Regions from separate parts of the Paracoccus sp. SJTW-4 genome, predicted to be linked through region 2. Evidence: riboswitches for the same ligand, from Rfam matches in the RefSeq annotation. Region 2 holds a riboswitch; each other region holds the start of a gene.

Region 1 (7,496 bases), 310 kb from region 2:
GGGCGGCGGTGGCGATGATCGTCGGCCGCGACCCCGCGGCGCTGGACGAGGCCGGCGTGGCGCGGGCGGCGCTGGAGAGCCTGGCCGAGAATGCCTCGGACGGGGTGATCGCGCCGCTGTTCTGGGGGGCGGTGGCGGGACTGCCTGGGATCGCGGCCTACAAGGCGGCCAACACGCTGGATTCGATGATCGGCCACCGCACCGCGCGGCACGAGGAGTTCGGCTGGGCGGCGGCGCGGATCGACGATGTGGCGAACCTGATCCCGGCGCGGCTGACGGCGCTGCTGATCGCGCTTGCGGGCGGGCGGTTCGCGGCGGCGTGGCGGGTGATGCGCCGCGATGCGCGGCACCACCGTTCGCCCAACGGCGGCTGGCCCGAGGCCGCGATGGCGGGGGCGCTGGGGGTGCGGCTGTCGGGGCCGCGGATCTATGCGGACCGGGTGGCGGCCGAGCCGTGGCTGAATGCTGGCGCGGCTGATCCGGGCGCGAGCGAGCTGCGGCGCGGGCTGGCGGTCTATCGGGGGGCGGTGGCGCTGGCGGCGGTGGTGCTTGCGGTGGTGGCGGTGGTTTGAGATGGCGCGGACCGGGGGCCATTGCCGTGGGGTTCCTCGCTGAAAACGGTCCACCGGACCATCGGCGGGAAAACGGCCTCGGGGCTGTTTTCTGGTCCGCCTCCTGTTCCGGGCGCTCGCAAGCCCCGGATTTTGGACAAGGAAGAACGGGGATGTCTGGACAAGGATGATGATGCGGGATCACGGGGGCAATCTGGACGCGGCGCGGGGGCGCTATGGCGACGGGGAGTGGATCGACCTCTCGACCGGGATCAACCGGGTGCCCTATCCGCTGCCCGCGATCCCGGCCACGGCGTGGCAGGCGCTGCCGGATCGCGCGGCAATGGCGGGGCTGATCCGGGCAGCGCAGGCGGCCTATGCAACCGGGGCGGCGGTGCTGCCGGTGGCGGGGGCGCAGGCGGCGATCCAGATGATCCCGCGGGCGTTTCCCGTGGGCCTCGCCCGGGTGCTGGGGCCGACCTACAACGAACACGCGGGGGCGCTGCGCGCGGCGGGCTGGCGGGTCGAGGAGGTGGGCGAGCTCTCCGCGCTGGCCGGGGCTGATCTGGCGGTGGTTGTCAATCCGAACAACCCGGACGGGAGTTGTCATGCGCCCGAGGCGCTGCGGCGTCTGGCGGGGCAGGTCGGGCGGCTGGTGGTGGACGAAAGCTTCGCCGACCCGGTGCCGGAACTGTCGCTGGCGCCCGCGCCGGGGCGGGCGCTGGTACTGCGCTCGTTCGGCAAGTTCTACGGGCTGGCCGGGGTGCGGCTAGGATTCGTGCTGGGGGACGAGGCCGCGATTGCCGCGCTGGCGGCGCTGGCGGGGCCGTGGCCGGTGTCGGGGCCGGCGATCGCCATCGGCTGCGCGGCGCTGGCGGATCGGGACTGGGCGGCGGAGAGTGTTGCGCGATTGCAGGACGACGCCCGGCGGCTGGATGGGCTGGCGGCAGGCGCGGGCTGGCGGCTGGTCGGCGGCGGGCATCTGTTTCGCCTGTATGACACGCCGGATGCGGCGGCGGCGCAGGAGCTGCTGGGCCGGCACCATATCTGGTCGCGGATCTTTCCGTGGCATCGGCGCTGGCTGCGGCTGGGGCTGCCAGCGCCGGGCGAGTGGGCCCGGGTCGAGGCGGCGCTGCGCCCCTAGCGCGCCAGCGCCAGCAGGCCGTCCACGTCCAGATGCGCCTCGAGATGATCGGCGAGGGCGTCGAGCGCCTGTTCCACGCCGGCCTCGTAATCGAGGCTCGAGGGCGCGGCGCCCAGCCGGGAAAGGAAAGCGCGGCGGAAATCGTTGCTGGCAAAGGCGCCGTGCAGATAGCTGCCCATGATGCGGCCGTTGGCCGAGGTGGCGCCCTCGGGCTGGCCGCCAATCAGCGCAAAGGGGCGGGCGCAGTCGGGGCCGGTGCTGCGGCCGAGGTGGATCTCATAGCCGCGGATCGGCTGGCCGGTGGCTTCATGGGTGCCCTCGACCAGCGCCAGGCGCTTGTCGGCGGTCATTTCGGTCGCGAGATCCAGCAGGCCGAGGCCCGGGGTCTCGCCGGCCGGACCCTCGACGCCCGCTGGGTCGCGGATCACCTGGCCGAGCATCTGGAAGCCGCCGCAGAGCCCCAGCACATGGCCGCCGCGCCGGACATGGGCGGCAAGGTCGATGTCCCAGCCCTGCGCGCGCAGGAACGCCAGATCGGCGCGGGTGGACTTGCTGCCGGGCAGGATCACCAGCGCGGCGTCACCCGGGATGGGCTGGCCGGCGCGCAGCAGGGTCAGCCGCACCCCCGGCTCGGCCGCGAGCGGGTCGAGATCGTCGAAATTGGCGATGCGGGAAAACCCCAGCGCCACCACATGCAGCCCCTCGCCGCTGCCGGTGGGCAGGTCCAGCGCATCCTCGGCCGGCAGAAGATGCGCCAGCGGGAACCACGGCAGCACCCCGTAGCCGCGCCAGCCGGTGCGCGATTCGATCAGCCGGTAGCCGTCGTCGAAGAGGCTGGGATCGCCGCGGAACTTGTTGACCAGAAAGCCGGAAATCATCGCGGCGTCTTCCGGTTCGATCACCGCCTGGGTGCCGACGATCTGCGCGATCACGCCGCCGCGGTCGATGTCGCCGGCCAGCACCACCGGCACCTTACCGGCGCGGGCAAAGCCCATGTTGGCGATGTCGCGGGGGCGCAGGTTGACCTCGGCCGGGCTGCCGGCGCCCTCGACGATGACCAGATCATGCGCGGCAGACAGGCGGCGGAAACTGTCCAGGACCCGGGGCAGCAGCGAGGTCTTGAGCGCCGAATATTCCCCCGCCCGCACCGTCGCGGCCAACCGCCCCTGTACGATCACCTGGCAGCCGGTTTCGGATTCGGGCTTGAGCAGCACCGGGTTCATGTCGACCAGCGGTGCGATTCCGCAGGCGCGGGCCTGCAATGCCTGCGCGCGCCCGATCTCGCCCCCGTCGGCGGTGACGGCGGCGTTGTTGGACATGTTCTGCGGCTTGAAGGGCGCGACTGACAGCCCGCGCCTGCGTGCCGCACGGCAGAGCCCGGCGACCAGCATCGACTTGCCGACGTTCGAGCCGGTGCCCTGGATCATCAACGCCGGCATCAGGGGGCAGCCCCGTGCTTGGGTGTGCCGCCGGGGCCTCCGGCGGGGATATTTGGACCACGCTGAAAGAAGGGGTTGCACCCTGCCTTGGGCCGGCGGACCGGGGAAGACAGGGTGCTTTCACCGTGGACGGTCATCGGCGTCCCCGCCTGTACCGTGCATCCCTTGGACCATGAAACGCTGAAGATTCGGTTAACGGCTCTTTCATCGTGGCGAAAATATCCCGGGGTCCGGGGCGGCGCCCCGGTCCGGCGCATCAGAACTCGACCCCCGGCTGCGCCTTGATGCCGCCGCGGAAGGGGTGTTTCACCAGCGTCATCTCGGTCACCAGATCGGCCAGCTCGACCAGCTCGGGGGCAGCGTTGCGGCCGGTCAGGCAGACATGGGTCAGCGCGGGTTTTTCGTCGCGCAGGAAATCCAGCACCTCGTCCAGCGGCAGATAGCCGTAGCGCAGCGCGATGTTGATCTCGTCCAGCAGCACGAAGCGGATTGCGGGGTCGCGGATCAGCTCCTTGGCCTTGTCCCAGCCGGCACGGGCGGCGGCGATGTCGCGGGTCTTGTCCTGGGTTTCCCAGGTGAAGCCCTCGCCCATCGCGTGGAACTGGCACAGGTCGGCGAAATGCGTGGTCAGCAGGCGGCGTTCGCCCGTGTCCCAGGCGCCCTTGATGAACTGCACCACTGCGCAGGGCATCCCATGCGCCACGCAGCGCAGGATCATCCCGAAGCCCGAGGACGACTTGCCCTTGCCCGGGCCGGTGTGAACGATGATCAGGCCCTTTTCGCCCTCTTTCCCCGCCATGATCCTGTCGCGGGCGGCTTTCTTCCGGGCCATCTTTTCGGCGTGGCGATCGTGGTCGGTGGTGCTGTCCATCGGCTGTCCCTTGACATCGGGGGTGCGCCCGCGGCAGTTGGGCGGTGTCGGTTCCTGTCTATGACAGGCGAAGAGGGAATGATCTAGGGCCCCGGCCCGAAGTTCAGCCGCCCCCGCGACCGTGACCGGAGAGGTCGTCCAAGCCACTGGCATTCGTGCCGGGAAGGCGGGCGACCGGGGCCGCAAGGCCCGGCTCCGCAAGCCGGGAGACCTGCCGACACGGTTATGTTTCGGGCGGACGGGGTGTTCCGCGGCCGAGGTGTGTCGCGCCTGCCGGCCGTCCCCTTGCGTCATTGCCCCGTCCCTGAGGATGGGCGCGCGATGACGGTTACGCTGCATGTCTGCACCACCTGCCGGGCCGGTCTGCCGGTGGCCGAGGGCGAAAAGACCCCCGGCACCAGGCTGCTGGCGGCGCTGGCGCTGCACCCCCAGCTGCCGCCGGGGCTGCGGGTGGTGGGGGTGGCGTGCCTCTCGGCCTGCGACAACGGTTGCGCGGTGGCGCTGACCGGGCCGGGGCGCTGGTCCTATGTCTATGGCCGCCTGTCCCCCGACGATGCCTCCGACATCCTTGCCGGCGCCCGCGCCTATGCCGCCGCCCCCGACGGGCTGTCGCCCTGGCGCGAGCGGCCGGTGATCTTCCGCAAGCAGTCGCTTGCCCGCATCCCCCCGATGGAGAGCTGAATGTCCGATCTTGCCAAGACCCCCGTCACCGTCATCACCGGCTTTCTCGGCTCGGGGAAGACCACGCTGATCCGGCATCTGATGCAGAACCCGCAGGGTCGCCGGCTGGCGGTGCTGGTCAATGAATTCGGCACCGTCGGCGTCGATGGCGACATCCTGCGCGATTGCGCCGATGAGAACTGCCCGGCGGGTAATATCGTGGAGCTCGCCAACGGCTGCATCTGCTGCACCGTCGCCGACGACTTCATCCCGACCATCGAGGCGCTGCTGTCGCGCGAGCCCCGTCCCGATCACATCCTGATCGAGACCTCGGGGCTGGCGCTGCCCAAGCCGCTGCTCAAGGCCTTCGACTGGCCCGAGATCCGTTCGCGCATCACCGTGGACGGGGTGGTGGCGCTGGCGGATGCCGAGGCGGTGGCCGCAGGCCGCTTTGCCCCCGACCCCGAGGCGGTCGAGGCGCAGCGGGCGGCCGACGACAGCCTGGACCACGAGACGCCGCTTTCCGAGGTATTCGAGGACCAGATCGCTTGCGCCGACCTGATCCTGCTGACCAAGGCCGACCTGGCCGGCAAGGCCGGTCTGGCCGCCGCGCGCGCGGCGATCGCGGCCGAGGCGCCGCGCCCGGTCCCGATGCTGGCGGTGACCGACGGGGCGGTGGACCCGCGGGTGGTGCTGGGGCTGAACGCTGCCGCCGAGGACGACCTTGCCGCCCGCCCCAGCCACCATGACGGCGCCGACGACCATGAACACGACGATTTCGCCAGCGCCGTGATCGCGCTGCCCGAGATCGCCGAGGCGGCCGCGCTGGCCGAGGCGGTGGCGGCGCTGGGGCGCGACCACAAGGTGCTGCGGGTCAAGGGCCATGTCGCCGTCGCCGGCAAGCCGATGCGGCTGCTGGTGCAGGCGGTGGGGGCGCGGGTGCGCCAGCAGTTCGACCGCCCCTGGGGCGAGGCCCCGCGGCAGTCGCGGCTGGTGGTGATCGCGGAACGCGGCGATCTGGATCCCGCCGCCATCGCCGCGCATCTGGGCGGCTCGGTCGAGGCCTCCGACCTCTGATGCATGTGGTCTTTCGCGAAAGCCACGGGCTCGAGGAAACCGCGGCCCCCTATGACCCCGGCCAGACGCCGGCGGACATAGTGGTGCTGTCGTTTTCCGACAGCGACCTGGGGGCTTTCGCGGAAGGCTGGCGGGGGAGGGACGGGCCGCGGCCGTCGCTGCGGTTGCAGAACCTGGTGGCGCTGCGCCATCCGGTGTCGGTCGATAGCTATCTGGACAACACCCTGTCGGGGGCGCGGGCCATCCTGATCCGGCTGCTGGGGGGCGAAAGCTACTGGGCTTACGGGCTGGCCAGCGTGCAGGATCTGGCGCGCAGGCGCGGGATTGCGCTGGCGGTGCTGCCGGTGGACGGGCGCCAGGATCCGGCGCTGGCGGCGGCCTCGACGGTGGCGCCGGCGCTGCTGTCGCGGCTGACGGCGCTGTGCGACATGGGCGGGGCCGCGGCGGCAGGGGCGGCGCTGACGGAACTCGGCCGCGCCTGCGGGCTGGCGCTGCCGATGCCGGGGCCGGTGGGCGAGCTGCCCGCCTGCGGCTGGTGGAGCCCCGAGGCCGGCGTGACCGCCCGCCCCGAGGGGGTCGGCCCCTGGGCGGTGGTGGTGTTCTATCGCAGCTATCTGGCCGCTGCCGATATCGACCCGGTGGCGGCGATGATTGATGCCCTGCGGGCGCGGGGGTTCCGGGCGGCGGGGCTGTTTGCGCCGTCGCTGAAGGGGGCCTCGGCGGCGTGGGTGGAGCGCGAGCTGCGCGCCCTGTCCCCCGCCGCCATCGTCAACGCCACCGCGTTTTCCGCGCGCGAAAGGGGCGTGTCGCCGCTGGATGCGCCGGGGTGCCCGGTGCATCAGCTGGCGCTGTCCACCGCCCGCCGGCGGGATTGGGAAGGCGCGGCGCGGGGGCTGTCGCCCGCCGATCTGGCGATGCATGTGGTGCTGCCCGAGGTGGACGGCCGCATCCTTGCCGGGGTGGTCAGCTTCAAGCAGCCGACGCGGCGCGACGAGGCCCTGCAATATTCCCGCTTTGTCCACCGCGCTGATCCGCAGCTGGTTGACGCCGCTGCCGACCGTGTGGCGGCGTGGCACCGGCTGGGAACGGTGCCGGCGGCGCAGCGGAAACTGGCGCTGGTGCTGTCCACCTATCCCGGCCGTCCCGACCAGATCGCCCATGCGGTGGGGCTGGATGCGCTGGCCTCGGCCGATGCGATGCTGCGGCTGCTGGGGGATCGCGGCTGGACCTGCGCGCCGGGGGCGGCGCTCGCGCCGTCGCTGCGGGAGACCATCCGCTGGCCGCTGTCCGAGTATCTGCGGGCGCTGGCCTTGCTGCCGCAGCCCCTGCGCGATGATCTGGCGGCCTCCTGGGGCGCACCGGAGACCGACCCGGCGGTTGCGGGCGGCGCCTTCCATTTCGCCGCCGTCCGCCGCGGCAACGCCTTGGTTGCCTTGCAGCCCGAGCGCGGGCAGCCGCAGCTGCGCGAGGATGATTACCACGACCTGACCCGCACCCCCCGCCATCACTACGTCGCCTTTTACCTGTGGCTGCGCTCGCAGGGGCTGCACGCGCTGGTGCATGTCGGTGCGCATGGGACGCTCGAGTGGCTGCCGGGCAAGGCGGTCGCGCTGGGGCCGGAATGCTGGCCGCAGGCGCTGCTGGGCGAGCTGCCGGTGATCTATCCCTTTATCGTCAACGACCCCGGCGAGGCCGCGCAGGCCAAGCGCCGCCTCGGCGCGGTGACGCTGGGCCATGTGCCGCCGCCGCTGCTG
Region 2 (7,496 bases):
GCCACCGGGCGGGGCCGGTTTTTGTGCCGTCAACGGCCCGGGCGCCGCGGATAGACCACCTTGCCGTCGGGGGTGCGTTCGGCCCCGGGGGTGGGCGAGGCCGGGGTGATCTGCCCGAGGTCCATCAGGTGGTCGACCGGATGGCCGTTCAGCAGCAGGTGGTCGGTGATGATGCGCCGGTGGCAGCGCCACCAGACCGCCTCGGAACACATCAGCGCCAGCCGGCGGTCGCGACCCAGCCGCAGGACGTGGTCCAGCGCCTCGGCAAAGCGGCCGCCCAGCGCGTAATCGGCATAGTTGTGGAAGCTGCGCAGCCGCCACATCGCGTTCAGGTCCTCGGGCACCCCGGGTTGCAGGGCGCGGCGTCCGCCCAGCGCCGGGCAGTGCAGATAGGCGATCTGCAGCTCGGCCAGCGCGTCGGGCAGGTGGTCGATGTTGAACTGCGGATTGGCACGCGAGCGGGGAAAGCTGCGCACGTCGATCACCATCGCCACCCCGGCCTCGCGCAGCATCCGGGTGAAATCGTCCAGGCTGCGGTTGGAATGGCCGATGGTGGTGAACTGCGCCACCATCAGCCGATCCTGGTCAGCGCGCCCCCCTTGTGGGCGGCGATATGGTCGGTCTTGTCGCTTTTGATCTCGTATTGCGGGTCGTCGCGCGAAGCCCGGCGGCGGTGACCCTTGTAGTCGAAATCCTGGTGATGGACCTTGAGGATCCGGCCGGACACGCGCCCGGCCTCGGAGTTCCAGCTGACGTGATCGCCGACGGAAAATTCTGCCATGTCGCCCTCCACCAAGGGCTCAATGCCGGCCCGCGGCCGGGGTTCCGTGCGGGGCTCCGTTCACAGGCCAGTTCTTCAGCCCCGGTTCTTCAGGCCCAGTCCCAGGGCACGGTGTAGGTGTCCAGCTTGGCGCGCACCGCGGCCTCGTCGGTGCCGGGACCGCGGGCGATGCGGGCGGTCAGGCCGCGCTTGCGATCCTCGACCACCTCGGCGACGCTGGCGCCGGTGTTGCGCAGCGCGTGGTCCAGCACCCGGGCGATGGCCAGCCGCCGCAGCGCCGGCTTGAACACCTTGCCCACCGCGGTGACCGGCAGCTCGGGCAGGATCTCGATATGCTTGGGGATGGCGGCGCGTTCGTGGATATGCTCGCGGGCATGGGCGGCCAGCGCCTCGACCGTGACCTCGGCCCCCTCGCGCAGCTGCACATAGACGCAGGGCAGCTCGCCCGCAAAGGAGTCGGGCTGGCCGATGGCGGCGGCGCCCACCAGATCGGGGTGCGACAGCATCCCCTCTTCGATCTCGGCGGGGTCGATGTTGTGGCCGCCGCGGATGATCAGGTCCTTGGCGCGGCCGGTGATCCACAGATAGCCGTCGGCGTCGATCCGGCCCAGGTCGCCGGTGCGCAGGAACCGCCCCTCGGCGAACAGGTCGCGGTTCTTGTCGATCTCGGTATAGGTCGAGCCCTCGAAGACGCCGGGGTTGGCCACGCAGATCTCGCCGATCTCGTCGGTGGCGCAGTCCTGATAATCGCCGTTCACCCGGCGCAGGATGCGCACGGTGGTATAGGGCAGCGGGATCCCGACAGAACCCACCTTCTTCAGCCCGTCCACCGGGTTGCAGCTGACCAGGCAGGTGACCTCGGTCAGGCCGTAGCCCTCGGCGATCTCGACCCCGGTAGCGGCCTTGAAGCGGTTGTAGAGCTCGACCGGCAGCGCGGCCGAGCCCGAAATCGCCGTGCGCAGGCTGGAGACGTCGGCATCGACCTTGCGCTGCATCAGCGCGGCGATGGCGGTGGGCACGGTGATCAGGAAGGTGGCGTGCCAGCGCTCGATCAGCTTCCAGAAATTGCCGATCACCCCGTCGCCGCGATAGCCGGCCGGGGTCGGCATCACCATCTGCGCGCCGGACTGGATGCAGGACATCAGCACCGGATAGGCGGCAAAGACGTGGAACAGCGGCAGCGGGCACATCAGCACGTCGGTTTCGTCGAACAGCAGCTCGCCGCCCAGAAAGCCGTTGTAGATCATGCCCGAATATTTGTGCTGCGCGATCTTGGGCATCCCGGTGGTGCCGCCGGTGTGGAAATAGGCGGCGATGCGGTCCTCGGCCGGGTCGTCGAAGGTCAGCCGGTCATGGGGCTGGGCCGAGACCGCGGCCTCGAAGTTCAGCACCCTGGCCTTGTGGCGCGCCTTGACGCGCGGGCGCAGCAGCCCCACCAGCAGCCGCTTGACCCCGCTCAGATAGCGCGCGAGATCGACCTCGAGCACGGTCTGCACGCAGGGCGCCATTTCCAGCGCCGCCGCGGCCTTTTGCGCGACATCGGTCTTGGGCATGGATTTCAGCGTCACCAGCACCTTGGCGTTGCTTTCGCGCAGGATGCTGGCGATCTGCTCGGGCTCGAGCAGCGGGTTGATCGGGTTGACGATCCCCGCGGTCGCCCCGGCCAGCAGCACCGTCGGCGTTTCCAGGCAGTTGGGCAGCAGATAGGCGACCGTGTCCCCCGGCCTCACCCCCAGCGACCGAAACAGGTTCGCGGCTTCGGTGACGCGCTCGTGGAACTCGGTCCAGTTCAGCTCGCATTTGCGGCTTTTCGGGTCCGAGAGCAGCTGGAACCCCAGCGCCGGGCGCTGCGGGTGCAGCGCGCGGGTGCGGCTGAGGAACGCATAGATCGTCTTTGGCAAGGGCCGCTCGGCATAGGGCATCTCGGCCTCGATACGGTCCCGATCGGCAATGCTGGCAAAGCGCGACATCCGTTTCCCCCCTTGTTGGCGCATTCCCGAAAGGATGCGCCGAGTTCTGCCTGTTGGGCAAGTTATCCAAGGCGAAAGACTGCCGGAACGCGGCGTCAACCAGCGGGGTGTTAACAAGTTTAATTACTTGAAGCTTGTCAGGGCGCCACTCCTTCTGGTTGTTCTTTACGGAAGTGGCTCTGGACAAAGACCGACATGGACAAGCTGATTTCGCTGATCGTCGCAGGGGTGATGATCGCGCTTCCCGCGGTGATGCAGGCGGAACCGGCAATCCCGCGCCCGGCCTGGATCCGGCAGGTGTCGGGTGACATCCTGGTGCAGGCCGCCGCCCCCGGGCAGGCGCAGTGCTTCGCCACCGCCGCCGCCGAGAACAAGGCCGCCGCACAGGTGACCAGCGCCCGCCGCGCCGCCGCCGGGCTGCAGCCGCTGCGCCCCAACCCCAAGCTGGCCGAGGCCGCGGCCCGCCACGCCTGCGACATGGCGATGCGCGGGCAGATGGCGCATCGCGGCTCTGCCAGCAAGGGCCCGTCGCAGCGGGTCAAGGGGGTGGGCTACAAGCCCGCCATCACCGCCGAGAACATCGCCGCCGGGCCCTTCAGCCTGGAACAGGTGCTGCACGCCTGGAACGGCTCGGACGGGCATCTTCGCAACATCATGCTGCCGCAGGCGACGGATTTCGGCATCGGCCGCGCAGTTGCGGCCGATGGCCGCACCATGTTCTGGGCCGCGATCTACGCCGCGCCCCGGGGCCGCTAAGGGTCCCTGGGCCTGCGGGGAGGGGCTGATTCCCGCCTGCCCCGCGGCGCGCCCTGGGTCGCTGCGCGGCCATACGTCATCATGTTGCACCTGCTCAGGGGGTTTCGGACTGGCCGCGTCCTGCCACACGCGCGTGTCCCCTGCCGCCGGGGCCGCACTGTTTCTTTCTCGCCCCCCGCCGCTTACCTTCCAAGCGGCCTCGCACCCGATCCCGCCGCGCGGATACATCCGCCTCCGATCTCCGGCCGGTTGGGTTGCTTCCCCCGCCCGCTTCCGCCCTCGCGCCTGCTCGCCACGCACCATTCGTCCGCCGCAGGGGGTGGGGGCCGTTCTGCCCCCCTCCGCGCCGCGGGTCATTGACGCAAGCCCGGCTTCCGGCCTATCTGCCGCTGTCCAAGTTCCGGCCTCGCCGGATTGAAAGGGAATACGGACGGCCCCCGGGCCGGAACCGTAGCTGCCCCCGCAACTGTGCGCGGAGAGCGGCGCCGAACTGAGCCACTGGGGCCGCAGCCCCGGGAAGGCCGGCGCCCGCCTTGACCCGCAAGCCAGGAGACCTGCTTGGACATCACCCTTTCGATGGTGCGGGGCGCGCCAGCGAAGCGGCCAGCCGCAGCGGTGAACCAGCACTGTCTGCGGGGCTTCCCCCGGACCGATTCCAATCCGCGGCCGCCACCGCCGCCGCCCGACCCGGGGACCGCCATGTCCGAACCCTTCCGCCGCCTTGGCCTGACCGCCGCACCGCTGGCGCTTGCGCTGACCACCGCCGCCCCCGCGCGGGCGCAGGAGCCGATCCTGCTGGACCCGATCATCCTGTCGGGGGGATTGACTCCCTTTGCCGCCGATGGATTTGCCCGCGCCCATACCGTCCTGACCGGCGAGGAGATCGAGACACGCGGCCTTGCTACGGTGCAGGACGCACTGCGTAGCGTGCCGGGAGTTTCCGTGGCCTCGACCGGCGAGACATTGACTGGCATTCGCATCCGGGGTGGCGAATCCAATCATGTGCTGGTGCTGATCGACGGCGTGGAAGCCAATTCCCCTGGTAGCGGCGACTATGGCTTCAGCGGTATGCTGGCCGCGGATATCGAGCGGATCGAGATCCTGCGCGGCCCGCAATCGGCAATCCACGGTCCCAATGCCACCTCGGGGGTGATCTCGATTACGACCAGGCGCGCCGAAGCACCGGGACTGAGCTATGGCGCAGGCGTAGAATTCGGGGGGCAGAACACCCGCGCCGCCAATGTCTTTGTCCGCGCGGCAGGCGCTCGCGGCAGTCTCAGCTTATCCGCCGCAGCCCGACATACCGATGGCGATGACACCTCACGGACCCCCGGCGGCGACCGTGATTTCAACGACCGCGAGACGGTGGTCCTCGACGGCTCCTACGAGCTTGGGGACGGCATTACCACCGGCTTCACGCTACGCCGGAGTTGGCAGAAATATGGGTATGATGAAGCCGTATCGGCCGAAGACAACAATCCCGACGACTATGTCATTGACGCCGACCTGACCGCAGACCGAGATGAGACCTATGGCTCGCTCTGGACCGAGGCCGAAGCGATGGCCGGCAGGCTGCTGAATCGCCTGACCTTGTCCGGGATGAACCAGGATACGGACCATTTCCGCGAAAGCGCGCCGGATTATGGTGACGCTTCGCGCCGGCGTTCCCTGCGCTACACTGGAACATGGGCCATCGACGGGCCCCTTGCCCGCAACGCTGCACAAAAGCTGAACTTTGCAATTGGGAAACAGCGGGAAACCTATGTCAACTATTCTTCTTATGGCTCTGGAGATTACGAACGCGACATGACGTCGGTCGCCCTTGAATATCAGGGGATGTTCGACAATGGCACCAGCATCCAGGCCGGGTTGCGCCGCGATCTGAACGATGTGTTCCACGACGCGACCTCGTGGAACGTGGCGGCATCCTGGCAACTACCGGATGGCGACCTGCGGCTGCGCAGCGCCGTCGGGCGCGCGACGGTCAACCCGGACATGTTTCAGCAGTTCGGATATTCGGGTGACTATCGTGGCAACCCCGACCTGACACCAGAAACCAGTCTGGGCTATGAGATCGGCGCCGATCTGGGCATTGCGGGTGGCCAGGGCACTATTGGCGCCACGCTGTTTCATAGCGATATCAAGGACATGATCGCCGGCGCGGGCAACACTTCGGTCAACCTGCCCGGCACCAGCACCCGCAAGGGGTTCGAACTGACGGCCGACATACAGTTGAGCGATACCGTCCGCCTTGGAGCCGATTACACCTATCTCGACGCCAAACGCGAAAACGGCACAGTCATCAGTCGCGCGCCCCGGCACGAGTTCCATCTGCGCGCCGAGGCCGGTTTTGCGCAGGACCGCGGCGCGGTGTCGGCCGAGTTGCGCCGTGTTGCGGGCAATTACGATGCAGAGTGGTTCCGCAGCTATGAACCGGAAACCACCGAATTGCCCGACTTTACCACCGTAAATGTTGCCGCGCACTACGACCTCACCGATCAGCTCCGCCTGTCGGGCCGTGTGGTGAACCTGTTCGACAAGGATTATTCCGAGGCATGGGGGTACTACGGGCAAGGCCGCACCGCGTATGTCGGGTTGCAGGCCAGATGGTAAAAACCTGGCTGGTGGCCGCGTGTCTTGCCGGTGGCATCGGGCTTGCCGCCCACGCCACCCCGCCCCGCCGCGTGGTGTCGGTCAATCTCTGCACCGACCAGATCGCCATGGCGCTGGCGGCGCCGGGGCAGCTGGTCTCGGTCTCGCATCTGGCGCGAGAGCCGCAGTCCTCGGCGATGGTGGCCGAGGCGCAGCAGTTCCCCGTCAACCACGGCCGCGCGGAAGAAGTGTATCTGCTCGCCCCCGACCTGGTGCTGGCGGGCGGGTATGGCGGGGCCGCGGTCGCGCTGCTGCACCGGCTGGGGGTGCCGGTGGTCGAGGTGCCGCCGCCCAATTCGCTGGAAGACGCCCGCGCGGCCATCGCGCAGGTCGGCGCCGCGCTGGGGCGCGAGGCCGAGGCAGCGGCGATGCTGGCGGATTTCGACGCGAGGCTGGCGGCGCTCTCTCTGCCCACGGGCGGCGACAGGCCGCTGGCCGCGACCTGGGGACCGAACGGCTATTCCTCGGGCGGGGCGACTCTGGCCGGGGATGTGCTGCGCGCGGCGGGGTTTTCGCTGCTGGCCGACCGGCTGGGGATGCAGGGGGCGGGCTATATCACCCTTGAATCGCTGGTGATGGCGGACCCGGCGCTGATCGTGACCGGCACCCCCTATCCCGGCGCCTCGCGTGCCGAGGAGATCGTCACCCACCCGGCGCTGTCCAGCCTGTCGGGGCGGGTGGTGCATGTGCCGGACCCGTTGTGGACCTGCCCGACCCCGCGGCTGCTGGACGCGCTGGCGCTGCTGGCGACCGAGGCGCGGATTGCCGCCGCGAGAGGCGCACCATGAAGCGCGCGCCCCTGCTGCTGTCGCTGGCCGCGCTGGTCGCGGTGCTGGCGCTGGCCTCGCTGCTGATCGGGCCGGCGGGGGCGGGGCCGTGGGCCTCGCTCAAGGCGCTGTGGGGCGGCGAGGGGCCGCTGGGGATCGTGCTGCGCGAGATCCGGGCGCCGCGGGCGCTGCTGGGGGTGATGCTGGGCGTCAGCCTCGGCCTGTCCGGCGCGGCGCTGCAGGGGTATCTGCGCAACCCGCTGGCCGAGCCGGGGCTGATCGGCATTTCCGCCGCCGCCGCCCTGGGCGCGGTGATCGCCATCCAGGCCGGCGTGTCCACGCTGGGGCTGGGGGTTCCGGCGGCGGGGCTGGCGGGGGCGCTGGGGGGCGTCGGGCTGATCCTGCTGCTGGCCGGGCGCGGCGGCTCGGGCCTCGGGCTGATCCTGGGCGGCATTGCGGTCTCGGCACTGGCCGGGGCGCTGACCGCGCTGGTGCTGAACCTGTCGCCGAACCCGTTTGCTGCCTATGACATCATGTTCTGGACCATGGGATCGCTGGCCGATCGCAGCT
Region 3 (7,496 bases), 900 kb from region 2:
GCGACATGGCCGAGTCTTCCGCCGGCAGGCACAGGGCGACGCCCTGCTGCCAACGGTCGGGGCGCGGGCTCAGCGCCTCCCACGCGACGGGGCGGATGCGGTCGGGGTGGTCCAGCCGCACGGCGCCGCGCGCAGTCACCACGCCGTTGCCCGGCAGATGTGGCGCGGGGTCGCCGGCGACGTGGTGGAACTCGGCGATGGCGCCGAAAGAGCCCATCGACCAGCCGGCCTCGGGGTCGGAAAACGCGGCGAACAGGGTCTCGGGGACGGAAGGCAGGGTCATGGCAGGTCCTTGGTCAGAATGTCGAGCGGCTGGAACACCGGCCCCTGCGGGGTGGTGGCGAACCAGGCGGTGATGCCGAAGACGCGGGCAAGGTTGTCCGCGTGCAGCACCTGTTCCGGCGGGCCGTCGGCGGCGATGCGGCCGCCGTCCATCAGGATCAGCCGCGTACAGTGGCGCGCGGCCAGGCCGAGGTCATGCAGGGACGCCAGCACCGCCCTGCCCTGCCCCGCGATGCCCGCAAAGACCTGCATCACCTTGATCTGCGCGGCGGGGTCCAGCCCCGCGACGGGTTCGTCCGCGACCAGCAGCGGCGTTTCCTGCGCCAGCATCCGGGCGATCAGGGCGCGGGCCTGCTCGCCCCCCGACAGCTCGGTCGCGGGGCGGTGGCGCAGGGGCTGCAGTTCCAGCGCAGCGATGGCGCGTTCGACGGCGGGGGCATCGGCGGGGCTGCGGCCGTGGGGCGTGCGGCCCAGCGCCACCAGACGCTCGACCGGCAGCGGCCAGGCGATGTCGCGCCCCTGCGCCATGAAGGCGGCGCGGCGGGCGCGGTCCCCGGCCGGCAATTCCGCCAGCGAGGAATGCCCGCCATGCGCAAGCAACCCCAGCGCCGCGCGCAGCAGCGTGGTCTTGCCGGCGCCGTTCGGGCCCAGCAGGCCGATGAATTCGCCCCCCGTCACGGTCAGGTCGATGCCGTTCAGGACCTTGCGGCCGTGGCGCGCGACGGTCAGCCCTTGCAGGGTCAGCAGGCTCATGCCCCGTCCCCCCGCGTGCGCCAGATCAGGTGCAGGAAGAAGGGCGCGCCGACCAGCGCCGTCAGCACCCCCAGCTTGAGATCGCGCCCCGGCGCCAGCATCCCCACCGCGATGTCGGCCGCCAGCACCACCGCCGCGCCCCCCAGCGCCGAGGCCGGCAGCAGCCGCGAGGGGCTGGCCCCGACCGCGCGGCGCAGCAGATGCGGCACCACCAGCCCGACGAACCCCACCGCGCCCGCCACCGCCGTGGCCGAGCCGATCAGCGCGGCCACCCCGATCACCAGCGCCAGCCGCAGCCGCCCCATGCGCAGGCCCATCGAGGCGGCGGTATCCTCGCCCAGCGTCAGCGCATCCAGCCCGCGGCCGCAGGCCAGCAGCAGCCCCGCGCCCAGCGCAAAGAACGGCAGCGTCATCCAGACATGCAGCATCGAACGGTCGGCCAGCGAGCCCATCATCCAGAAAATGATCTCATTGGCCGCGAACGGGTTGGGCGACAGGTTCAGCACCAGCGAGGTCGCCGCCCCCGCCAGCGCGGAAATCGCGATGCCCGCCAGGATCAGCGGCAGCGCGCCGCCGCGCGACCCGGCCAGCAGCAGGATCAGCAGCACCGACACCAGCGCCCCCGCCAGCGCCGCCAGCGGCAGCCCCAGCGGCATCGCCGCGGCCAGCCCGGTCTGGATCGCCAGCACCGCCCCCAGCGCGGCCGAGGCCGAGGTGCCGATCAGCCCCGGCTCGGCCAGCGGGTTGCGCAGGAACCCCTGGATCGCCGCCCCCGCCAGCCCGAGGCTGGCGCCCAGCAGCACCCCCAGGATCGCCCGCGGCAGCCGGATTTCCTGCATGACCATGGCGATCAGGTCGTCCCCGCGCCCGAACAGCGCGGGAACCTCGTCGCGCGGGCCAAGCCCGGCGGGGCCGATCAGGACCGATCCCGCAAACAGCGCCAGCACCAGCGCCGACAGCGCGCCCAGCAGCAGCCGCTGGCTCATCATGACCCCTGCTCCAGCCCCAGCCGGGCGTCGCGCAGCCTTGCGATGGCGCCCAGCACCCGGGGGGTGCCGCAGACCCAGTCCTGATCGGCGATGCCGGTCTGGCCGGCACGTTCCGCCAAGGCCGCGACGGCGGGGTGGTCCAGCACCTCTTCCGCGCGCGAGCGGCCGGCGTAGCGCCGCCCCCGGATCAGCAGGTCGGGGTTGGCCAGCACCAGCTGCTCCAGCGCCAGCACGCCGCTGCCCGACAGCCCGGCATCGGCGGCGATATTGTGCAGCCCCGCTGCCTCGACGATGCGCCCGGCCAGGCTGTCGCGGCCCGAGGTGTAGCTGTTGGCATAGTAAAGCGCCGCGGTCGGGCGCTGGACGGGCGTATCCATCAGCGCCGCAAGCCCCTGGTCGAAAGCGGCGATCTGGGCCTCGGCCTCGGCCTCGCGCCCCAGCAATTCGCCCATCCGGCGCAGATTGCCGCGGATGCCGTCGAAATCGGCCTCGGGCGGAAAGATCGCCACCGGAACCCCCAGCCGCTGCAGCATCGCCACGGTGGCGCGGGTGGTATAGGCCCCGGCCAGCACCAGATCGGGCCGCAGGCGATAGATCTCCTCGGCCAGCCCGTGATTGGCGGGGTAGGCGCGCGCCTGTTCCACCATGGTCGAGGCCTGCGGGTCCTGCGCCAGATAGCTGACCGAGACCAGCTGTCCCGGCGCCGCCAGCAGCATCGCCAGCTGGTCGGTGCACAGGTTCATCGACACCACCCGCTGCGGCGGCGCGGCATGGGCCGCACCCCCAAGCCACAGGCCAAGCGCGATGCACCCGGCCCTGAGCAGCCGCCCTACCATTTCGCCTCGACCCCGACATAGGCGGTGCGGCCCTGGCCGTAATAGCCCCAGGCCTCGGAATATTCCTTGTCGAACAGGTTCACGATGCGGCCCTGCAGCCGGATCTCGTCGGTCAGGTCGTAATGCGCGGCCAGGTTGACGGTGGTGAAGCCGGGCAGCTTGCTGTTGGCCGGGCTGGGGGTGGTGTAGTCCCAGCCGAACCACTCCATGTCATAGGTGCCGCTGACATGGCGGATATCCACCGACGCCAGCCCGCGCCCTGCGGCGAAACCCTGGCTGGCGCGCAGGCCCAGCTGGTGGCGCGGCGCGCGCACGATCGGCAGGCCGTTGGCCTGGGCCGCGTCGACATAGGTATAGTCGGCGCCCAGCGACAGGCTGTCGGTCGCCTGCAGGCTCACGCCCAGCTCGAACCCCTTGCGGGTGCTGGTGCCGGGCGCGTTGACCGCGCTGTCGGCGGTGCCGGTGATCATGTCGTCGATCTTGCTTTGAAAGACCGCAAAGGAGGCCAGCCCGCGTCCACCCGCAAACCCCAGATCGGCACCCAGCTCATAGTTCATGCTGCGCGCGGGCTTCAGGTCGGGGTTCCCTTCCCAGACGCCGGGAACATTGCCGTATTGCTGGAACATGGTCGGGTTGACATGGGCGCGGCCGGCCGCGGCCCGCAGCCGCAGATCCTGCCCCGGCACCTGCCATGCCGTTGCAAGATTCCAGGTCGTCGCATCGCGGAACACGTCGTTGAACTCGCGCCGCACCCCGGCCTGCACCGAGACGCCATCGGCAAAGCGGCCCTGATATTCCAGCGCCAGCGCATGGGTGTCACGCTGATAGGTGCCGCCGGGGTTGTAGCTGGAACGATAGGTCTCGCGCTCGGTTTCGGCTGCAACGATCAGCTTCTGGTCGGCGCTGCTTGCGTCGCGGCCATCCAGCGCCAAGCTGCCGGTATAGCGCAGGCTGCGGCGGGTCGAGCGGTCGTCGGATGTGGCCACGCCCGCGTCGAAATGATCCAGCGTCTGGTTCATGCCCGACAACGCCAGCCGGCTGTGCAGCCTGCCGTCCAGCGCCGCGGCCTCGAGCCAGAGCGCGCCATAGCTTTCGCCCCGCTTCGCGGTCAGCGGCGCGTCCAGCTGATAGTCACGCGGATCATCCACTGGCGAGGTGGTGGTGTCGTAGCCGTAGTCCTGCCAGCTGCGGCGCAGGGTGAAGCCGGCGGTCACCTCGTCGGTCAGCGCGTAGGACCCGCCCAGCGCCGCGGTGGTGAGGTCGTTAAAATCCTTGTCGCCGCCGCTGCGGGAATCGTCGTCGCCGTCGATATTGCGGGCGGACAGCGAAAGGCTCAGCGCCCCGCGCTCGCTGCGCTGGCGGATGTAGGTCGAGGCCGCGCGCGTGCCCAGCCCCCCGACCTCGGCCGCGCCGCCGTAGGACAGGCCCGGCTTGCCCGCCTGGGTGGTGGTGATCGAGATCACCCCCGCGGCGGCGTTCGAGCCGTAGATCGTCGATTGCGGGCCGCGCAGCACCTCGATCCGGTCGATCTCCGCAAGGTCCATGCCGGTGAACAGATACGAGCCGCCGCTGGGCGAGTTCGCCTCGACCCCGTCGATCAGCACCAGCACGTGGCTGAACTCGCTGCCCCGGATGCGGACCTGCGTATAGCTGTCGCCGGTCGAGGTGACCGCCACCCCCGGCACCCGCCGCAGGGCATCCTGCACCGAGGTCACGCCGGCGGCGGCCATGTCCCCGGCCGTCAGCACGGTGTAGGAGCGGGCGTAGTTTTCCGCCGCGAGCGGCGTCAGCCCGCCGGAAATCACGATGGGGTCGAGGGTCAGCGTATCGGGCAGTCCCGCGTCCTGCGCGAGGACGGCCATCGGCGCAAGCGCCGCACAAAAAGCGATCCCTGGGATCTGGGGGCGGATCATGACATTGCCTTTCCCACGCAGGCGGCGCCTGCGGATTACAGATTGGCCGGCGGGAAAAAGGCGCACCTTCCCCGCAGACCGGTTGGGTGTCACCGCTGCGGGAGGCCGCTTTCCATGCGCGCCCCGCGCAGGAAATGGGTGATCGCTTGGGCAGGTCTCCTGGCTCGCGGGTCAGGGCTCGGGCCGGTCTTCCCGGGACATTGGGTCCCAGTGACATGGTCGGCCGTCGCTCGCCGCTTACAGTTGCGGGGGCAGCCGCGGCTTTGCCCTCAGGCGCACCGCAGTTCCCTTTTAATCCAGCGGCAAGCCGCCGGAACCAAAGCTGCCCCTGTCATGGCAAACCGTTCGGCAAAGTCAAGGCGATTGCGCGGGCCGATGGGCGCGGCTTGCTCGGGCCCCTGCCCCGGCCGTTGCGCCGGATTTCAGCCCGGCGGGGCGGGCGGCTCCAGCCGCCGGATCGCGGGCCAGTAGTCGGCCAGCCACAGCAGGAAACCCGCCGCCCACAGGACCACGGCCAGCAGGTGCAGCGGGCCGGGGGGCCAAGGGGCCAGCCCCATGTCCGGCAGCGCCCGCAGCAGCACCGCCGCGGCGGCCAGCGCGAACCCTGCCCGCGTGGCCAGGTTGAGGCCCAGCCCCTGCCCGGTATGGAACCGCCCCGCGATTGCCAGCACCGCCAGCACGCCGAGCCCCAGCCCGCCCATCAGCGCCAGATGCAGCGGCCCGGCCGCGGCCCAAGGGGCGCCCAGCCCGGCCGCGCCCAGTCCCAGAAGCCCCAGCCCGGCAAAGCCCGCGGCCCCCATCAGCACCATGATCTCGGCCCGCAGCGCCTCGGGGCCGACAAAGCCCTCGGCCATGCGGTCCATGAAGGCGGCGCCGGCGGCGATCCACAGGAAGCCGGCGACCGCGGGCGACAGGCCGGCGATCTCTGCGGCCAGCGCCAGCGCCACCAGCCCGGCCGCGAGATTGCGCCGCCCCGGATGCGGCCGGAACGGAGAGCTGCGCTCGGACGGGTCCAGCACGATATTGGTGATCGGGACGGTGATGCGCGACAGCGCCAGGCTCAGCAGGCCAAGGAAGGTCAGCCCGGCCAGCCGCAGCCACTCGGCCGCGGCCACGCCGTCGCCCGCCAGCATCGCCAGCCGCGCCATCATGCAGCCCACCGCCAGCGCGAACAGCCATGCGGCAAAGACCACGACGCGGGTGCTGCGCTGGCGGATGGTCAGCTGCAGAAGATAGGCGATCAGCAGCACCAGCCAGCCCATGTCGGCCAGCATCGCGGGCAGGACCAGCGCGTCGGCGCCGACCAGCCCCGCGACCCGCGCCGCCCCCCACAGCGCCGCCAGCACCCACAGCGCCCCGCCCCGCAGCCGCGGGGTGTCGGTCCATTCCGGCGCAGCCGTGGTCAGGAAACCCAGCAGCGCCGCGCCCCAGGCGCCGAACACCATCTCGTTCGCGTGCCAGACTCCGGGCGGGATGTTCCGCGCAAAGGGCAGGTCGAACCCCCACAGCGCCACCCATGCCAGCGGCCACAGCGCGGCGTAAAGCGCGGCGAGCGGGAAGAAGATGCGGAACCCCTCGTCCGAAAGGACGCGGTGCAGCGGTGTGGTCATGGTCGCAGCCGCTCGTCGGTGTCGTGGATACGGGCGAACAGCGGATCCTCGGTCAGGAACCGCTGGCGCAGGGCAAAGACGGCGGCATCGTCGCGACTGCCGGGGGCGCCGGGCAGGATGCGCGCGCCGGCGATGCCGCGCCCGTTCGCGTCCAGCACAAGGATGCGGTGGCTGATGCGGATCGCCTCGGACAGGTCGTGGGTGATGAACAGGGCGGCAAACCGGGCGCTGGCGGCGGCCGTTATCACCAGATCCTGCATCCGCCGCTTCAACGCCACGTCCAGCGCGGTGAAGGGCTCGTCGAAATAGATGAAGTCGGGGTCCGTCACCAGCGCGCGGGCGATAGCGGTGCGCTGGCGCATCCCCCCCGACAGTTCCGAGGGGTATTTGTCCAGATCCTCGGGCAGCAGCCCGGCGCGCAGCGCCGCCGCGCGGATCGCCCCGTCGCGGCCGCCCCGCCGCACCCCGGCCAGGCGCAGCGGAAAGCCGATATTGTCGCGCGCCGTCGCCCAGGGCATCAGCCGCGGGTCCTGGAACACCATCGTGTGCCGGTGATAGCGCCGGACCACCCGGCCCTCACCCGCATCGACCACCCCGGCGGCGATATGGGCGATGGTGGATTTCCCCGAACCCGAGGGGCCGACCAGCGCCACGATCTCGGCCGCGCCGATGCTCAGCGAGATCCCTTCGAGCACCTTGCGGCCGAAGAAGGAATGGCCGATGCGCTGCAGTTCCAGCACGGTCATCGCTTGACGCCCCAGGGCGCGGCGGCGTCGCGCCAGCGTTCCAGCTCCGACCGCAGCGGCCGGATCAGCACGTATTCCACCACGATCAGCGCCGCGACGGCCAGCCCGACCCAGGCCATCGCCTCGGCGATGTCCAGCATCGCCCGCGCCCGCGCCAGCGCGCCGCCGATGCCGCCGGCGTTGGCCAGCAGTTCCGCCATGATCGCGACCTTGAAGGACGACCCCAGCGCCAGGATCAGCGCCGGAAACAGCTGGGTCGAGATCTGCCGCGCCGCGACATGGGTAAAGCGGCGGATCGGCCCGGCGCCAAAGACCCGGGCCATGTCCTCGATCCCGCGGTCGCGCGTGGTCACCCCCTCGACCGCGC
Region 4 (7,496 bases), 330 kb from region 2:
CCTCGAGTCGCTGCGCGCGGCGCTGGCCGCCGCCGGCCCGGCCGAGGCGCTGGCGGCGCTCGGTGGCGCCGGTCCGGCCGAGGCGCTGGCGGCGCTGCCCGGCCACGCAGCGATGGTCGCGGAACTGGCGCGAGCGCTGGACCTGCCGCTGATCGAGGTCGCCTCGGTCGCCGGCATCCTCACGCCGACGCAATCCTCCCGCAGCCTCGCCGCACACCACACTGGTAGCATCGCCGAGGCGGTGGCGCTGGCCGCCGCCGGCCCCGGCGCGCGACTGCTCGCCCCCCGCGCGACCTCCCCCGACCGCTGCGCCACCTGCGCCATTGCAGTTATCCGGCCGGGAGCCTCGACGTGACGTCGCGCGCGTCATGGCCCCTCGCGCCCTCTGGCCCGACCGCGGTGCCACCTGCGCCATCTGCTTCTTCGCCCGGCCCGGAGCCTCGGCATGATCGCCCATCTCATCGTTACCGGCCTCGTCGGGCGCATCGCCCCGTCAAACCGCCGCGCCCTTGCCCAGACAGGAACCCCGACATGACCGTCCATTTCATCGGCGCCGGCCCCGGTGCTGCCGACCTCATCACCCTGCGCGGGCGCGACCTGATCGCGGGCTCGCCGGTCTGTCTCTATGCCGGGTCGCTGGTGCCGCAGGCGCTGCTGGAGCACTGCCCGCCGGGCGCGCGGATCGTGAACACCGCGCCCCTGTCGCTGGACGAGATCATTGCCGAGATCGCTGCCGCCCATGCGGCCGGGCACGACGTGGCGCGGCTGCATTCGGGCGACCTGTCGGTGTGGTCGGCGATGGGCGAGCAGCTGCGGCGGCTGCGCGCGCTGGGGATCCCCTGTGACGTGACGCCCGGCGTGCCCTCTTTCGCGGCCGCCGCCGCCGCGCTGGCGGCCGAACTGACCCTGCCCGGGGTTGCGCAATCGCTGGTGCTGACGCGGACCTCGGGGCGGGCCTCGGCCATGCCCGAGGGCGAGACCTTGGCCGCATTCGCCGCCACCGGGGCGACACTGGCCATCCATCTGTCGGTGCATGTGCTGGAGCGGGTGATCGCCGAGCTGACGCCGCATTACGGCGGCGATTGCCCGGTGGCGGTGGTGTTCCGTGCCAGCTGGCCCGACCAGCGCATCATCCGCGCCACGCTGGCGACGCTGGAGCCCTTGCTGGGGGTGGGCGAACGCACCGGGCTGATTCTGGTTGGCCCGGCGCTGGCGCAGGAAGGTTTCGCCGAAAGCCGGCTTTACGCGGGCGATTACGACCGCCGCTTCCGCCCCGTGGGCAGCGCCCCGAGGTACCCGGAATGAGCGCGGCGACCCCTGGGTTGATCGTCGCCGCGCCGGCCTCGGGGACCGGCAAGACCACCGTGGCGCTGGGGCTGATGGCGGCGTTTCGCGCGCAGGGGCTGGCGGTGCAACCCTTCAAGAACGGCCCCGACTATATTGATCCCGGGTTTCATGCCGCGGCGACCGGGCGGCAGTCCTTCAACCTTGACAGTTGGGCGATGGCGGCGCCGCGCATCGCCGGGCTGGTCGGCGCCGCGGCGGATGCGGATCTGGCGATCGCCGAGGGCTCGATGGGGCTCTTCGACGGGGTGGCGCTGCCGGGTGAGGCCGGCACCGGCAGCGGGGCAGAGCTGGCGGCGCTGACCGGCTGGCCGGTGCTGCTGGTGCTGGATGTGTCCGGGCAGGCGCAATCGGCGGCGGCGACCGCGCTGGGGTTCGCACGGCTGCGTCCCGATCTGCAACTGGCGGGGGTGGTGCTGAACCGCGTCGCCTCAGTCCGCCACGAGGCGCTGGTGCGCGACGGCATGGCGCAAGCGGGCATCACCGTGCTGGGGGCGCTGCCCCGCCGCCCCGATCTGGAACTGCCCGAGCGGCATCTGGGGCTAGTGCAGGCCGAGGAACAGTCGGACCTGACCGCCCGCATCGACGCGCTGGCCGAGTTCATCGCCGCGCATTGCGATCTTGCCGCGATAAGGGCGGCGGCAAGCGGCATCCTGCCCCCCGCCGCGCCCCTGCCGGTCACGCCCCCCGGCCAGCGCATCGCCCTGTCGCGGGATGCGGCGTTTTCCTTTGTCTACCCGCATCTGCTGGCCGGCTGGCGGGCGGCGGGGGCCGAGGTGGTGACGTTTTCGCCCCTGGCCGATCAGGGGCCGGACGCTGCGGCCGATGTCTGCTGGCTGCCGGGCGGCTATCCCGAACTTCACGCCGGGCGGCTGGCGGCAGCTGGAAATTTCCACCGCGCGCTGGCGGATTTCGCGGCCTCTCGCCCGGTGCATGGCGAATGCGGCGGCTATATGGTGCTGGGGCAGGGATTGGTCACGGCGGACGGCACGAGGCACCGCATGACCGGGCTGCTGGGGCTGGAAACCAGCTTTGCCAAGCGCCGGATGAACCTCGGATACCGGCTGGCCGAGCTGCGCGCGCCGATGCCCGGCCACCCGCCGGGGACGCGGCTGCGCGGGCATGAGTTCCATTATGCCACCACCACCGCCCAACCCGACGCGGCGCTGGCGCTGGTGCGGGATGCGACGGGGGCGGAGCTGCCCGGCACCGGCTCGCGCCGCGGGAATGTCACCGGGACGTTCTTTCACCTGATTGCGGCTGCCAGTTAGTCTTTGGGGCCAGCGATCCTTGACGCAACCCGCCCATGCTGGCACATCGCAACAGACGGTTCCCCAAGCCGGAAAAACCGCACGGGGATGAAAAGGGAACGCGGTGAGGTGTAGCCATCAGGCGCCAAACCCGCGACTGCCCCCGCAACTGTAAGCGGCGAGCCGCCCCCGATTGCGCCACTGGCCCATGGGCCGGGAAGGCCAGGGGACCGGCCCCGACCCGCGAGTCAGGAGACCTGCCGTCAAAGCCCCGGGGCATTCCGCGCCCCAACCAACCACATTGCCGTCGGGGATGACGGGCAGGAGGGATACATGCATATCGAACCGGGCGTCGTTGACGCCACCAAGATCGTGCTGAGCTACGCGACCGCCGCGGGTGCCGCGGGCTATGCGGGCTGGATGGCGCTCAATGCGATCCGCGAACAGGGCGCGGGCTCGCTGCTGCTGCGCAGCGGGCTGGCCACCGCCGCCGTCTTCACCTTTTTTGAGGTGCTGCCGCATTTCCCGGTCGGCGTCAGCGAGGTGCATTTCATCCTCGGCTCGACGCTGCTGCTGCTGTTCGGGGCGGCGCCCGCGGCGGTCGGGCTGGGGCTGGGGCTGCTGGTGCAGGGGCTGTTCTTTGCCCCCTTCGACCTGCCGCAATTCGGGATGAACCTGACCACGCTGCTGGTGCCGCTGTTCGGGATCGAGGCCTTAGCGCGGCGCATCATCGCGCCGGGCACCCCCTATGTCGATCTGCGCTATGGGCAGGCGCTGGCGCTGTCGACCGCCTATCAGGCGGGCGTGGTCGCCTGGGTGGCGTTCTGGGTGCTTTACGGGCAAGGGGTATCCGTCGACACGCTGGCCGCGATCGGCAGTTTCGGCGCCGCCTACATGCTGGTGATCGTGATCGAGCCGCTGGCCGATCTGGCGGTGCTGGCGGCGGCGAAATCGCTGCGCGGCCTGCGCGGCTCGGCGCTGGTCACGCGGCGGCTGCATCACGCGGCCTGAACCTCAACGGCGCGGCCTTTGGCGGGCCGCGCCATTTCCAACGAGGCAGGCATGGAACTGCTGCTGATCGGCATCGGCACCGGCAACCCCGATCACCTGACGCGCGAGGCGGAAGCCGCGCTGCGCTCGGCCGATCTGGTGCTGATCCCCGACAAGGGCGAGGACAAGGCCGAGCTTGCCGCCCTGCGCGACGCGATCTGCGACGCGGTGGCGCCCGCGGTCCCGCGCGGGCGCTTTGCCGTGCCCGCGCGGCGCGCGGACGCCGGCTATCTGGCAGGGGTCGAGGACTGGCACGACGCGCTGGCCGCCGCCTGGGGCGCGGCCATTCCCCCCGGCACGGGGCGGGTGGCGCTGCTGGTCTGGGGCGACCCATCGCTTTACGATTCCACCCTGCGGATCGCGGCGCGGCTGCGCCCGGCGCCGCGTGTCCGCGTGGTGCCCGGCATCACCGCCCTGCAGGCGCTGACCGCGGCGCATGGGATCCCGCTGAACGATCTGGGCCGCCCGGTGGTCATCACCACCGGCCGGCAATTGCGCGACCACGGCTGGCCGCCGGGCGCTGACCGAGTGGCGGTGATGCTGGACGGGGATTGCGCCTTCCGCACGCTGGATCCGAGGGGCGTCAACATCTGGTGGGGCGCTTGCGTCGGGATGGCGCGGCAGCTGCTGGACCATGGCCCGCTGGCCGAGGCCGGGCCCCGCATCATTGCCGCCCGCGCCGCCGCCCGCGCCCGCCACGGCTGGGTGATGGACATCTATCTGCTGGCCCGGCAACCTGATTCCGGCCCCTGACGCCGCAGAAGCCTTTCGGTCGCCCGCCGTCTGCCCTAGATGAGGGGCAATGACGCCAGAAGGAGCCGCGGCATGGATGGAGACATGGACGCTCAGGCTTTCAGGAAACCCGCAGTCCCGGCCGGCGATCTGTGGCCGCATATCCAGGCCGAGGCCGCCGCCGCCGTGCAGGCCGAGCCGCTGCTGGGGGCGCTGATCCACGCCGGGCTGCTGCACCACCAGAATTTCCGCGCCGCGCTGGCCTATCGGTTCTCGCTGAAGCTCGCCTCGGGCGAGATGAGCGAGCAGATCCTGCGCGAGATCGCCGACGACGCCCATCGCCGCAGCCCGGCCTTGGAACGCGCGGCCGAGGCCGACCTGCGCGCCGTCTATGAGCGCGACCCCGCCTGCCACCGGCTGATGCAGCCGATGCTGTTCTTCAAGGGGTTCCAGGCGCTGCAAGCCTATCGCATCGGCCACTGGCTGTGGGACAACGACCGCCGCGACATGGCATATTTCGTGCAGATGCGCTGTTCCGAGGTGTTCGGCGTCGATATCCACCCGGCCGCGCGGATCGGCACCGGGGTGATGATCGACCACGCCCATTCCATCGTGATCGGCGAAACCGCGGTGGTCGGCGACAACGTGTCGATGCTGCATTCGGTGACGCTGGGCGGCACCGGCAAGGAGGACGGCGACCGCCACCCCAAGATCGGCGAGGGGGTGATGATCGGTGCCGGCGCCAAGGTGCTGGGCAATATCTCGGTCGGCCATCACAGCCGGGTGGCGGCGGGCTCGGTGGTGCTGACCGACATCCCGCCCTGCAAGACCGTGGCCGGGGTGCCGGCGCGGATCGTGGGCGATGCGGGCTGCGACACGCCCTCGGACACGATGGAGCAGATCATCGGGCTGGAGGGGATCGTCTAGCCCCTCAGGCCGCCCAGCGGTCGGCGGCGCTGCCGGTCAGCGCTGCAAGCGTGGTGTTTTCGGACCTGAGCCGCGCATCCAGCCCGCGCGCGATGCGGTCGGCCAGCGAAAATCCCTGATAGATCAGGGCGCTGTAGATCTGGACGGCCGATGCGCCAGCCTCGAGCTTGGCCCAGGCCTCGTCCACCGACCCGACGCCGCCGACCCCGATGATCGGCAGTTTCCCGTCCAGATGCCGGTAGAGCCGGGCGAGGATCCTTGTCGACAGCCTGAACAGCGGGGCGCCGGACAGACCGCCGGTCTCGCTCGCGTGGCGCGATGCCAGCCCGTCGCGGGTCAGGGTGGTGTTGGTGGCGATGGCGCCGTCGATGCCGCTGTCGCGCAGCACCGCCGCCAGTTCCGCCAGCGCGGCCTCGTCCAGGTCCGGGGCGATCTTGACGAACACCGGGGGGCGCGCGGCCGATGCGTCGCGCGCATCCAGCACGCCGCGGATCAGCGCCGCAAGCGCCCGCGCCCCCTGCAGGTCGCGCAGCTTTTCGGTGTTGGGGGAGCTGACATTGATGGTCAGGAAATCCGCCGCCCCTGCGGCAAGGCTGGCGACATGGGCGAAATCCGCGGCGCGGTCGGCGCTGTCCTTGTTGGCGCCGATGTTCAGCCCGACCGGCACCGGACCGCGGGGCCGCGCCGCCAGCCGGGCGCAGATCGCCTCGGCGCCCTCGTTGTTGAAGCCGAAGCGGTTGATGATCGCGCGGTCCTCGGCCAGGCGGAACAGCCGCGGTTTCGGGTTGCCCGGCTGCGGGCGTGGGGTGGCGGCGCCGACCTCGACAAAGCCGAAGCCGGCGCGGGTCAGCGGCGCGATCACGCGGGCGTTCTTGTCGTAGCCGGCGGCGAGCCCGACCGGGTTCGGCAGCGCCATCCCGGCCAGCGTGGTCGCCAATCTTTCCGAGGTGAAGGCTCGCCCCGGCAGCGGCACCAGCCCCATTTCCAGCGCCCGGATCGACAGGTCGTGGGCGCGTTCGGGGTCCAGCCGGAACAGGGCGGCGCGGCCGGCTTGCTCGATCAGGAACATCAGAGATCTCCGGTCTGGTGGTGGCCGCCGGGGCCAAGGGGCAGCGGGCGGTGCCAGATCAGGTCGGCCAGCCGCAGCGGGCGGTAAAGATGCGGAAACAGCGCGCCCTTGCGCGAGGGTTCCCAGCGCAGCGCCGGGCCAAGCGCGGCGGCGTCGCAGGCCAGCAGCTGCAACCCGCGCTCGCCCGCGAAATGCTTGCCCAGCGTTTCGGGCAGCTGCGCGGCGGTGGACAGATGCACATAGCCGTCTGCCAGGTCGACCGGGGCGCCGACGGTCTCGCCCTGCGCTTGCAGCACCGCCCATTCATCTGCGCGCAGCACCTTGTAGACCGGCAGCGCAGACTCGGGCGCGGGCAGGGCGGCCAGCGCCCCGGCGGCGGTGCGGCGGTCGAGCTCGTTTTCCGGGCCGCGGTTCCACGGGCAGAAGCGCAGCCGGAACGCCGCCAGCCGCGCGCCCTCGTCGCAGGGCGGATAGCCGATGCGGTCCAGCATCGGCACCAGCGGGCCGGGCGGTTCGGGCAGGCCATGGGGCGCCAGCGCCAGCCCCTGACGCGCCAGCCGCCCCCAGTCGAAGCGCGGGCCGGGGTCGGCCTTGCGGTCGGGCGCCATGTCGGAATGGGCAATCACCCCCTGCGCGGGGATGTTCCAGCGCGCCATGATCGCGGGCAGCAGCGCCTCGAGCGCCTGCATCTGCGGCTGCGGAAACGGGCGGTCGCCGGGATTGTGCAGCTCGATCCCGATCGAGCGCGAGTTGATGTCGCCCAGCCCGCGCCAGCTGCCGGCGCCGGCGTGCCAGGCGCGGAAGGTTTCGGGGACCAGCGCCTCGGTGGTGCCGTCGGGGGTGATCAGCCAGTGGGCCGAGACCTCGGCCGCCGGATCGCACAGCCGCGCGCGGGCGTCGTCCAGCGAGCCCATGCCGGTATAGTGGATCACGATCAGCGCCGGCGTCAGCCCGCCGCGGCGGGCCGAGTGGTTCGGCGAGGCGGGCGCCGTCACGTCCCGGGGCGTCATCACATCCCGGGGCGATAGCCGCAGGCGTTGCCGTCGCCGTCAGGGTCCAGCCCCAGCGGGTCGCGCTCCGGGCCGCCGCGGGCGGTGAACTCGGCCTGCGCGGCGCGCGGGGTG

The links. Region 2 has a riboswitch for cobalamin ahead of RSP45_RS00375 (TonB-dependent receptor plug domain-containing protein). Riboswitches for the same ligand answer to the same signal wherever they lie in the genome.
Region 1: another riboswitch for cobalamin. It lies ahead of RSP45_RS01965 (DUF1636 family protein); the one in region 2 lies ahead of RSP45_RS00375 (TonB-dependent receptor plug domain-containing protein).
Region 3: another riboswitch for cobalamin. It lies ahead of RSP45_RS12280 (TonB-dependent receptor plug domain-containing protein); the one in region 2 lies ahead of RSP45_RS00375 (TonB-dependent receptor plug domain-containing protein).
Region 4: another riboswitch for cobalamin. It lies ahead of RSP45_RS02025 (energy-coupling factor ABC transporter permease); the one in region 2 lies ahead of RSP45_RS00375 (TonB-dependent receptor plug domain-containing protein).

Annotation. Positions count from the first base shown of each region.
Region 1 covers NZ_CP136681.1:390,405-397,900, forward strand. Annotated here, with positions in the region: gene cbiB (adenosylcobinamide-phosphate synthase CbiB) at 1-572, shown strand, start outside; gene cobD (threonine-phosphate decarboxylase CobD) at 745-1,695, shown strand; gene RSP45_RS01955 (cobyric acid synthase) at 1,692-3,134, opposite strand; gene cobO (cob(I)yrinic acid a,c-diamide adenosyltransferase) at 3,391-4,005, opposite strand; cobalamin riboswitch at 4,037-4,239, shown strand; gene RSP45_RS01965 (DUF1636 family protein) at 4,327-4,686, shown strand; gene cobW (cobalamin biosynthesis protein CobW) at 4,687-5,742, shown strand; gene cobN (cobaltochelatase subunit CobN) at 5,742-7,496, shown strand, end outside.
Region 2 covers NZ_CP136681.1:75,757-83,252, reverse strand. Annotated here, with positions in the region: gene RSP45_RS00395 (DUF488 family protein) at 30-572, opposite strand; gene RSP45_RS00390 (DUF2945 domain-containing protein) at 572-781, opposite strand; gene RSP45_RS00385 (acyl-CoA synthetase) at 871-2,751, opposite strand; gene RSP45_RS00380 (CAP domain-containing protein) at 2,947-3,507, shown strand; cobalamin riboswitch at 3,886-4,084, shown strand; gene RSP45_RS00375 (TonB-dependent receptor plug domain-containing protein) at 4,066-6,120, shown strand; gene RSP45_RS00370 (ABC transporter substrate-binding protein) at 6,114-6,947, shown strand; gene RSP45_RS00365 (FecCD family ABC transporter permease) at 6,944-7,496, shown strand, end outside.
Region 3 covers NZ_CP136681.1:2,502,025-2,509,520, reverse strand. Annotated here, with positions in the region: gene RSP45_RS12300 (DUF6925 family protein) at 1-283, opposite strand, end outside; gene RSP45_RS12295 (ABC transporter ATP-binding protein) at 280-1,035, opposite strand; gene RSP45_RS12290 (FecCD family ABC transporter permease) at 1,032-2,021, opposite strand; gene RSP45_RS12285 (ABC transporter substrate-binding protein) at 2,021-2,860, opposite strand; gene RSP45_RS12280 (TonB-dependent receptor plug domain-containing protein) at 2,854-4,773, opposite strand; cobalamin riboswitch at 4,905-5,109, opposite strand; gene RSP45_RS12275 (NnrS family protein) at 5,196-6,383, opposite strand; gene RSP45_RS12270 (ABC transporter ATP-binding protein) at 6,380-7,129, opposite strand; gene RSP45_RS12265 (ABC transporter permease) at 7,126-7,496, opposite strand, start outside.
Region 4 covers NZ_CP136681.1:404,548-412,043, forward strand. Annotated here, with positions in the region: gene RSP45_RS02010 (cobalamin biosynthesis protein) at 1-355, shown strand, start outside; gene cobM (precorrin-4 C(11)-methyltransferase) at 532-1,305, shown strand; gene RSP45_RS02020 (cobyrinate a,c-diamide synthase) at 1,302-2,615, shown strand; cobalamin riboswitch at 2,655-2,874, shown strand; gene RSP45_RS02025 (energy-coupling factor ABC transporter permease) at 2,928-3,605, shown strand; gene cobF (precorrin-6A synthase (deacetylating)) at 3,657-4,397, shown strand; gene cysE (serine O-acetyltransferase) at 4,482-5,303, shown strand; gene RSP45_RS02040 (quinone-dependent dihydroorotate dehydrogenase) at 5,308-6,372, opposite strand; gene RSP45_RS02045 (DUF952 domain-containing protein) at 6,372-6,692, opposite strand; partial or broken gene RSP45_RS02050 (N-acetylmuramoyl-L-alanine amidase) at 6,723-7,382, opposite strand; gene RSP45_RS02055 (hypothetical protein) at 7,382-7,496, opposite strand, start outside.